Regions from separate parts of the Pantoea agglomerans genome, predicted to be linked through region 3. Evidence: predicted binding sites of a transcription regulator. Region 3 holds the regulator's gene; each other region holds the start of a gene.
What was found. The regulator sigma-54, encoded in region 3, starts transcription at its own class of promoters, with help from an activator protein. The targets are predictions, from matches to a motif close to GTTGGCACANNTTTCGCTNT.
Positions count from the first base shown of each region.

Region 1 (3,280 bases), 420 kb from region 3:
GCGGCGTCATGCGAACGCGGTCGTTTTCAACTTTACGCAGTTCGATGTAGGCATCGATGGCGTCGTCGGTGAACACGCCGCCGCGGGTCAGGAACTCGCGGTCTTCGTTCAGGGCGTTCAGCGCCTCTTCCAGAGAACCGGCAACTTTTGGAATCTCCGCTTCTTCTTCCGGCGGCAGATCGTACAGGTTTTTGTCCATTGCATCGCCCGGGTGGATCTTATTGATCACGCCGTCCAGGCCAGCCATCAGCAGAGCGGTGAACGCCAGGTACGGGTTAGCGGCCGGATCCGGGAAGCGCGCTTCGATACGACGTGCTTTAGGGCTGGCAACAACCGGGATACGGATAGAGGCAGAACGGTTACGGGCAGAGTAGGCCAGCATAACCGGCGCTTCGTAGCCCGGCACCAGACGCTTGTAGGAGTTGGTGGTCGGGTTCGCCAGGGCGTTGATTGCTTTTGCGTGTTTGATGATGCCGCCGATGTAGAACAGCGCGGTTTCAGACAGGCCGCCGTATTTGTCGCCTGCGAACAGGTTCACGCCGCCTTTAGAGAGCGACATGTGGCAGTGCATACCAGAGCCGTTATCGCCGAACATCGGCTTCGGCATAAAGGTCGCCGTTTTGCCGTAGGCGTGCGCGACGTTGTGCACCACATATTTGTAGATCTGAATTTCGTCTGCTTTCTTGGTCATGGTGTTGAAGCGGGTTGCCACTTCGTTCTGACCAGCGGTTGCGACTTCGTGGTGATGTGCTTCAACCACCAGGCCCATCTGCTCCATGGTCAGACACATAGCAGAACGGATGTCCTGCGAGGAGTCTACCGGCGGAACCGGGAAATAGCCGCCTTTCAGGCCCGGACGGTGGCCTTTGTTGCCGCCTTCGTACTCTTTACCGGTGTTCCAGGCCGCTTCGATATCGTCGATAGCAACGTGCGAGCCGGAGGTAGAGGAACCGAAACGAATGTCGTCGAACAGGAAGAATTCCGGCTCTGGCCCAAACAGCACGGTGTCGGCGATGCCGGACGCGCGCAGATACTCTTCAGCGCGTTTGGCGATGGAGCGCGGGTCGCGATCGTAGCCCTGCATGGTGCCCGGCTCGAGGATGTCACAACGGATGATCAGCGTCGGGTCTTCGAAGAACGGATCCAGAACGGCGGTCGTCGCGTCCGGCATCAGCACCATGTCTGATTCGTTAATGCCTTTCCAGCCGCCGATAGAGGAGCCGTCAAACATTTTGCCTTCTTCGAAGAAGTCAGCGTTAACCTGGTGAGCAGGGATAGTAACGTGCTGTTCTTTACCTTTGGTATCGGTAAAACGCAGGTCAACAAACTTAACTTCATGCTCGTTCATCATCGAGAGAACGTGTTCAGCGGACATACTCAACTCTCCTGGAAAGGGTCATTATCATCGTGGCGAGTGGCTGCGTCGTCTGAACCTACTGTGTCTGACCGCCATTCCCAACCAACCGATCTCGGCAAGCTCTGCAACTGTCGTGCAACTGCTGTTTTCGCTTGAAAGAGATAAAGCGAATTCTGTGCCAACTTTCTTTAACAAGGCTAAATCCCGCCTGCGCGCACCCTTTTGTTGCCAGCGCGCTGCACCAGGCTGGTAACTTTGCACCAAAAACGTGCTTCAGTGCATTTCATAAGCACCAAAAGAGTGCAAACCCCCAACTTAGTGCATTAACTGCACCGCATCCAGCGCAAATTTCCGCCATTGCAATAAACTTCAGGTGAAAAGTGTGATCGTGTTCAGTATCCCGCTTAATCCGTGTACAATAGCGCGCTATTTCTAATGCCTGAGGCAAAGTTGTGATCGAAAATTTGCGTAACATCGCCATCATCGCGCACGTAGACCATGGTAAGACCACCCTGGTTGATAAGCTGCTGCAACAGTCCGGTACCTTTGACGCGCGTACCGAAGCGACTGAGCGTGTGATGGACTCCAACGATTTGGAGAAAGAGCGTGGAATTACCATCCTCGCTAAAAACACCGCTATCAAATGGAATGACTACCGTATCAACATCGTTGATACCCCGGGACACGCCGACTTTGGTGGCGAGGTAGAGCGCGTCATGTCCATGGTTGATTCGGTGCTGCTGGTTGTCGATGCGATGGATGGCCCTATGCCGCAAACTCGCTTCGTGACCAAAAAAGCCTTTGCCCATGGTTTGAAGCCGATTGTTGTTATCAACAAGATTGACCGTCCGGGCGCGCGTCCTGACTGGGTTGTAGACCAGGTGTTCGACCTGTTCGTCAACCTGGACGCTACCGACGAGCAGCTTGATTTCCCAATTATTTACGCGTCTGCGCTGCAGGGCATCGCCGGTCTGGATCACACCGACATGGCTGAAGATATGACCCCGCTGTACCAGGCGATCGTTGAGCACGTTTCTCCGCCGCAGGTTGAAGTTGACGCGCCGCTGCAGATGCAGATTTCGCAGCTGGACTACAACAACTATCTGGGCGTGATCGGCATCGGCCGCATCAAGCGCGGCAAAATCAAGCCGAACCAGCAGGTTACCGTTATCGACAGCGAAGGCAAAACGCGCAACGGTAAAGTCGGTAAAGTGCTGGGCCACCTGGGCCTGGAGCGTATCGATACCGACCTGGCGGAAGCGGGCGACATCGTTGCGATCACCGGTCTGGGCGAGCTGAATATCTCCGATACCATCTGCGACCCGCAGAACGTAGAGGCGCTGCCGGCGCTGAGCGTCGACGAACCGACCGTGACCATGTTCTTCAACGTTAACACCTCGCCGTTCTGCGGTCAGGAAGGCAAGTATGTGACCTCACGTCAGATCCTTGAGCGCCTGAACAAAGAGCTGGTGCACAACGTTGCGCTGCGCGTTGAAGAAACCGAAGACGCAGACGCGTTCCGCGTATCGGGCCGTGGCGAACTGCACCTGTCGGTGCTGATCGAAAACATGCGTCGCGAAGGCTTCGAGCTGGCGGTATCTCGTCCGAAAGTTATCTTCCGTGAAATCGACGGCCGTAAACAAGAGCCGTTCGAGAACGTTACGCTGGATATCGAAGAGAACAACCAGGGCGCGGTTATGCAAGCCATGGGCGAGCGTAAAGGCGATCTGAAAAACATGGATCCAGATGGCAAAGGCCGCGTACGTCTTGACTACGTTATCCCGAGCCGTGGTCTGATCGGCTTCCGTAACGAATTCATGACCATGACTTCAGGTACCGGTCTGCTCTATTCCACCTTCAGCCACTACGACGACATCCGTCCGGGCGAAGTGGGCCAGCGTCAGAACGGCGTGCTGATCTCTA
Region 1 covers NZ_CP083809.1:4,017,803-4,021,082, reverse strand. Annotated here, with positions in the region: gene glnA (glutamate--ammonia ligase) at 1-1,375, opposite strand, end outside; gene typA (ribosome-dependent GTPase TypA) at 1,810-3,280, shown strand, end outside.
Region 1: the regulator sigma-54 is predicted to act here: its motif matches at 1,521-1,540, upstream of glnA (glutamate--ammonia ligase).

Region 2 (3,280 bases), 600 kb from region 3:
CCCGCCGATCTGCGCATTCACCAGTATCTGCTTGGCTACGCCTCCGACCTCAACTTCCTGCCGGTGGCGCTACAGCCCCACGGCAAAGGTTTTCTTGAGGCGGATATGCAGGTCGCCACCATCGACCATTCGATGTGGTTTCACCGCCCCTTTAACTTCAGCGACTGGCTGCTCTACAGCGTGGTAAGCACCTCCGCCTCAGGGGCGCGCGGTTTTGTGCGCGGCGAGTTCTATAACCAGCAGGGCGTGCTGGTCGCCTCAACCGTGCAGGAAGGGGTGATGCGTCAGCGCAGCGAATAAGCTGCCAGCGGCAAAGAGGCAAAAAATAAGGGGCGAATAGTCGCCCCTTTTTGCTTTTTATTTTTAGCGCACTGCTTCTCTCTGCCCGACGGCTTACTGGTTGTAAGCGTTCTCGCCGTGGCTGTTGACGTCCAGACCTTCGCGCTCCTGCTCTTCCGGCACGCGCAGACCCACAATCATATCCGCCAGCTTAAAGCCGATAAAGGCGACCACTGCTGACCAGACGATAGTCACGCCGACGCTGAACAGCTGCACCCACACCTGATGGCCCATGGTGACGCCTTCCGCATAGCCGACGCCGCCCAGCGAAGAGGAGGCAAACACGCCGGTCAGGATACAGCCAACGATGCCGCACACGCCGTGCACGCCGAAGACGTCGCACGGGTCATCCACGCGCAGCATTCTCTTCAGGGAGGTTACGCCCCACAGTCCTGCCAGACCGCCCACCAGGCCGATAATCAGCGCGCCGCCGACGCCTACATAGCCGCAGGCTGGGGTAATGGCCACCAGACCGGCGATAAAGCCCGAACAGGCACCCAGCAGCGACGGTTTGCCGCGCACCGCCCACTCGCCGAAGGTCCAGGAGAGCACGGCGCCTGCGGTAGCGACCACGGTGTTCAGGAAGGCCAGCGCAGCGATTTCGTTGGCGGCTGAGGCTGAACCGGCGTTAAAGCCAAACCAGCCGACATAGAGGATTGCCGTGCCGGTGAAAACCATCGGCAGGTTGTGCGGCTTAAACGCCTCTTTGCCGAAGCCGGCGCGTTTGCCCACCAGATAGGCACCCACCAGGCCCGCGATCGCGGCGTTGATATGCACAACGGTACCGCCGGCGAAGTCCAGCGCGCCATCCTGCGCGAGGAAGCCGCCTGCCCAGACCATGTGTGCAATCGGCAGGTAGGCCAGCGTCACCCACACGCCAACAAAAATCAGCACGGCGGAGAAGCGAATACGTTCAGCGATGGCGCCGACAATCAGCCCCACGGTGATACAGGCGAACGACGCCTGGAACGCAACGTGGATATATTGATAGAAGCTGCCCATCACCGCTTTCAGCTCGATATTTTTCAGCATTGCCCACTGGAAGCTGCCGAAGAAGGCGTTGCCTTCGCTGAAGGCCAGCGAATAGCCATACACAATCCACAGCACGCAGACCAGCGCAAAGGTCACCGCCACCTGCGTCAGCATAGAGAGCACGTTTTTGCCGCGGATTAAGCCGCCGTAAAACAGCGCGATCCCTGGAATCGTCATAAACAGCACCAGCGCGGTGCAAATCATCATAAAGGCGTTGTCGGCCTTATCCGCTACGGCCGGCGCAGCCATCGCCAGCGACGGTAACAGCGACAGGCTGATGAGGCCCAACAAGGTGAGTGCTTTATTCATTTTTTTCCATCCCATCAGATTACGTAGCCGAAATTAGAGCGCTGCTTCGTCGGTTTCACCGGTACGAATACGGATGACGCGCTGCAGCTCGGCGACAAAAATTTTGCCGTCACCGATCTTGCCGGTGTAGGCCGCTTTGCTGATCACATCCACCACTTCGTCGAGCTGGTCGTCGGCGATAGCGACGTCGATCTTGACCTTGGGCAGAAAGTTCACGCTGTATTCGGCGCCGCGATAGAGCTCTGCATGGCCTTTCTGGCGGCCGAACCCTTTGACTTCAGAGACGGTCAGCCCCTGAATGCCGATAGAGGAGAGAGCTTCGCGCACATCCTCCAGTTTGAACGGTTTGATGACCACGGTAACCAGCTTCATTGCATCCCCTCCGGGTAGTAGACAAGTGAGTCGCCTCAGACACGCAGAGACAGAAGCAAAGGCTGTGCCAGGAATGAAAAAGCGCAGGCGACGCGGCATAAATGCAGCCCGCCACGGCTTAGCATGGCGTAAGAAGCAGGCGGGAAAAGAAAAGCGAAACGGGATAGTCACGCAGCTGCACTTCTTTGGTGCTGATGGCCTCAAAGAAGTGCAGCGATAGGGAACATTCTGATAAATGCGCGCAAAAAAGGTGCAAATTACTCTACGGCGGCGACGGTTTTGCCCGACGCGAGTTCATCGCCCGCCTGCTGCAGCTGATACATCTGCCAGTAGCGCCCCTGCCGCGCCAGCAGCGCGGCGTGATCGCCCTGCTCCACAACCTGACCGCGATGCAGCACCAGAATGGTATCAGCCTCGGTAATGGTCGACAGACGATGGGCGATAACGACCAGCGTGGTGTGCTGGCGCAGCCTGCGCAGCGTCTGCTGAATCGCCTGCTCGGTGCCGGAGTCAATATTGGCGGTCGCCTCGTCGAGGATCAGAATCTGCGGCATCTCCACCAGCACGCGCGCCAGCGCCAGCAGCTGCTTCTGCCCGACCGACAGGTTATTGCCCTGCTCCCCCAGTCGCGTATGAATGCCCTCGGGCAGCGCGCGCGCCAGCGAGGCGAGCTGCACCTGCTCCAGCGCCTGCCAGACCGCCTCTTCGCTGATATCGCGGCCAAGGCGTACGTTAGCCAGCAGGCTGTCCGCCAGCACCACCGGATCCTGCTGCACCATGGCGATACCGCGGCGCAGCGTCTGATGACTGAGCTGGCCGATGGGACGATCGTCCAGCCATATTTCGCCGCGCGTCGCCGGGTAGTAGCCCATCAGCAAACTGGCCAGCGTGCTTTTGCCGCTGCCGGTGTGGCCGACCAGCGCCACAAAACTGCGCGCTGGCACCTCCAGGTTGATATCGCTCAGCACGTCGCGATCGGCGCGATAGGCGAAGCTCAGCTGACGCAGCGAGATGCGTCCCGACGCCAGCGGGCTATCGTCGCTGCCGTAGCGCTGCTGCGTCGCATCCATCAGCTCGAAAATACGTTCCCCCGACACCACCGCCTGCTGCAGCATCGACTGCTGCGTCGTGAGTTCGATCAGCGGTTCATTGAGGCGGCCAAGATAGGTGATAAACGCATAGAGCACGCCGACTTCAAAAACGCCCGGCGAGGTGAAGCTGAACAGCA
Region 2 covers NZ_CP083809.1:3,004,376-3,007,655, forward strand. Annotated here, with positions in the region: gene tesB (acyl-CoA thioesterase II) at 1-300, shown strand, start outside; gene amtB (ammonium transporter AmtB) at 394-1,680, opposite strand; gene glnK (P-II family nitrogen regulator) at 1,714-2,052, opposite strand; gene LB453_RS17195 (SmdB family multidrug efflux ABC transporter permease/ATP-binding protein) at 2,310-3,280, opposite strand, start outside.
Region 2: the regulator sigma-54 is predicted to act here: its motif matches at 2,105-2,124, upstream of glnK (P-II family nitrogen regulator).

Region 3 (3,280 bases):
GAGTTCTTCATCGCTCTGCGCCGCGCGCAGGCGGCGACACACGGTTTTGTCCGCCAGCCGTTTGGCGACCAGAGACAGGGTGTGCAGGTGGGTTTTGCACTGATCCGCCGGCACCAGCAGCGCAAACAGCAGGTCGACCGGCTGGTTGTCCACCGCATCGAAGGCGATAGGCTGGTCGAGGCTGATAAAGACGCCGACGGCGCGCAGCGTATCCTCTTCCAGCTTGCCGTGCGGTATCGCGATACCGCTGCCGATGCCGGTGCTGCCCATGCGTTCACGGGTCAGGATCGCTTCAAACAGCGTTTGATGCGGCAGATTAAGCTGCTTCGCTGCCAGCTCGCTGATAATTTCAAGCGCGCGCTTTTTACTCTGGCAGTGTACGCCGCTGCGCGTACAGTCCGGCGTCAGCACGGTGCTCAGTTCCAGTGTCAGATCGTTGTTCATTGTCGTTTCACTTGCGAGTTCACAGAGCCGCAGGCCTGCCGCGCTAAACAGCCGCGCGGTATCCCGTGGCGCTTGCACAGATGGCAAAACGGGGCGGTTAATCCGCCCCATCCTGGCCGCCCTGAGCGCGGCAAGCGCGCTGCAAGCGTGAAGGTTAGTGTTTTTTCAGTTTGTCTTTGTGCCGGGTTAGCTGACGGGCCAGTTTATCCACCAGTCCATCCAGCGCCGCGTACATATCTTCCGCTTCCGACGTGGCGTGCAGCTCGCCGCCGTTGACGTGTAAAGTTGCTTCCGCAACCTGAGTGACCTTTTCCACTTTCAGAACAATATAAACCTGATTGATACGATCGAAGTAGTGTTCCAGTTTGGCAAATTTCGTGGTGATGAATTCACGCAGTGGTTCGGTGATTTCAACGTTTTGCCCAGTGAGGTTCAGCTGCATAGGTCTTCCTTCTCATTTCGGTCAAACCAGCTGTTTACGCTGGTTGGAGGGCGGGATAGATAAAGACTCGCGATATTTAGCGACGGTCCGGCGCGCCACCATGATGCCCTGTTCAGATAACATGGAGGTGAGCTTACTGTCACTCAAGGGTTTAGCGGGATTCTCCGCCGAGATTAATTTTTTCACCAGCGCGCGGATCGCCGTAGAGGAGGCTTCGCCGCCGCCTTCGGTATTGACGTGGCTGGAGAAAAAATATTTGAGTTCAAAGATGCCGCGCGGGCTGTGCAGGTATTTCTGCGTGGTGACGCGAGAAATCGTGGATTCATGCATATCCACGGCCTGGGCGATATCCGCCAGCACCATCGGACGCATAAACTCTTCGCCCTGCTCGAAAAAGGCCTGCTGCTGCTCGACGATGCAGCGCGTCACTTTCAGCAGCGTGTCGTTGCGGCTTTCCAGACTCTTGATCAGCCAGCGCGCCTCCTGCAGATTGCTGCGGATAAACTGGCTGTCGCTGTCGTTACGCGCCGCGCCGCCCATTGCGGCGTAGTGCTGGTTGATGCGCAGGCGCGGCACGCTGTCGGCGTTCAGCTCCACCGTCCAGCGCTTGCCGACCTTGCGCACCAGCACATCGGGAATGACATATTCCGGCTCGCCGGTCTGCACCGACTGGCCGGGACGCGGATCCAGCGACTGGATCAGCAGCATCGCCTCTTTCAGCACATCTTCTTTAAAGCGGGTGACGCGCATCAGGCTGCGGAAATCGTGGTTAGCCAGCAGGTCGAGATGCTCGCTGACAATCAGACGCGCTTCGGCCAGCAACGGCGTGGTCGGCGCGAACTGGGAAAGCTGCACCAGCAGGCAGTCGCGCAGATCGCGCGCGCCGACGCCGACCGGATCGAAGCGCTGAATACGCTTCAGCACCGCCTCGACCTCCTCCAGCGCCAGCTCTTCATCGCCCATGCTGTCGAGGATCTCGTTAAGCGAAACGGTGAGGTATCCGGTATCGTCGATGGCGTCGACGATCGAGGTGGCGATAGCGCGATCGGTATCGGTAAACGGCGTTAAATCCACCTGCCACATCAGATAGTCCTGTAGCGACTGGGTGGTTTCGCCCTGATAGACCGGCAGCTCATCGTCCTGATAGTCGGTGCCGGTGCCGGAAGGGGTGCCTGCGGTATAGATCTCGTCCCAGGTGGCGTCGAGCGGCAGATCGTCCGGCATCTCTTTCTGTTCAAGCGCTTCGCGCGTGTCCAGCACCTCATCTTCCTGATAGTCGCGGCTGTCGACCTCTTCATGCACGTCAGCCTGTTCCAGCAGCGGATTGCTCTCCAGCGCCAGCTGCAGCTCTTGCTGAAGCTCAAGCGTAGAGAGTTGCAGCAGCCGGATTGCCTGCTGCAACTGTGGAGTCATTGCCAGCTGTTGGCTGAACCTGAGTTGCAAACCTTGCTTCATATTCAGGACGGGATTTCCTAAGCAAACATCGTATTAACGACACCTTATCAGAGTCTGAACTCTTCGCCCAAATAAACCCGTTTAACCTGCTCATCTTCAAGAATTTCATTTGGCGTGCCGTGAGCAATCAGGCGCCCCTGACTCACGATATAAGCGCGCTCGCAAACCGCCAGGGTTTCACGGACGTTGTGGTCGGTAATCAGCACGCCGAGCCCGCTGTCGCGCAGGTGCTCAATGATTTTTTTGATGTCGATAACCGAAATAGGGTCGACGCCGGCGAAGGGTTCATCCAGCAGGATAAATTTAGGATTGGCCGCCAGGGCGCGCGCAATCTCAACGCGGCGGCGCTCGCCGCCCGACAGCGCCTGACCCATGCTGTCGCGCAGGTGGCCGATATGAAACTCATCCATCAGCTCGTTAGCGCGATCCTGACGCTGCTCTTCGGTGAGATCGTCGCGGATTTGCAGCACTGCCATCAGGTTGTCATAGACGCTGAGACGGCGGAAAATCGACGCCTCCTGCGGTAAATAGCCGATGCCGCGGCGCGCGCGCGCGTGCAGCGGCAGGATGCTGATATCATCCTCATCGATCACGATGCGGCCAGCGTCGCGCGGCACGATGCCGACGACCATGTAGAAGGTGGTGGTCTTGCCCGCGCCGTTAGGGCCGAGCAGGCCGACGATCTCGCCCGATTTCACCTGCAGGCTGACATCTTCTACCACGCGACGGCCTTTATAGGCCTTCGCCAGATTTTCTGCGATTAAAGTGGCCATAGCGATCAGTTACTCTTTTTCGGGCTGTTAGCGTTTTTGTCCTGCAGCTGCGACGGCACCAGTACGGTGGTAACGCGTTTGCTCTGGCCCTGGCTGTAGGCCTGCATCTTCTGCTCTTTGACCAGATAGGTAATGCGGTCGCCTTTGATATTGCTGTCCTGCTGCT
Region 3 covers NZ_CP083809.1:3,599,475-3,602,754, reverse strand. Annotated here, with positions in the region: gene ptsN (PTS IIA-like nitrogen regulatory protein PtsN) at 1-444, opposite strand, end outside; gene hpf (ribosome hibernation promoting factor) at 599-886, opposite strand; gene rpoN (RNA polymerase factor sigma-54) at 908-2,341, opposite strand; gene lptB (LPS export ABC transporter ATP-binding protein) at 2,389-3,114, opposite strand; gene lptA (lipopolysaccharide ABC transporter substrate-binding protein LptA) at 3,120-3,280, opposite strand, start outside.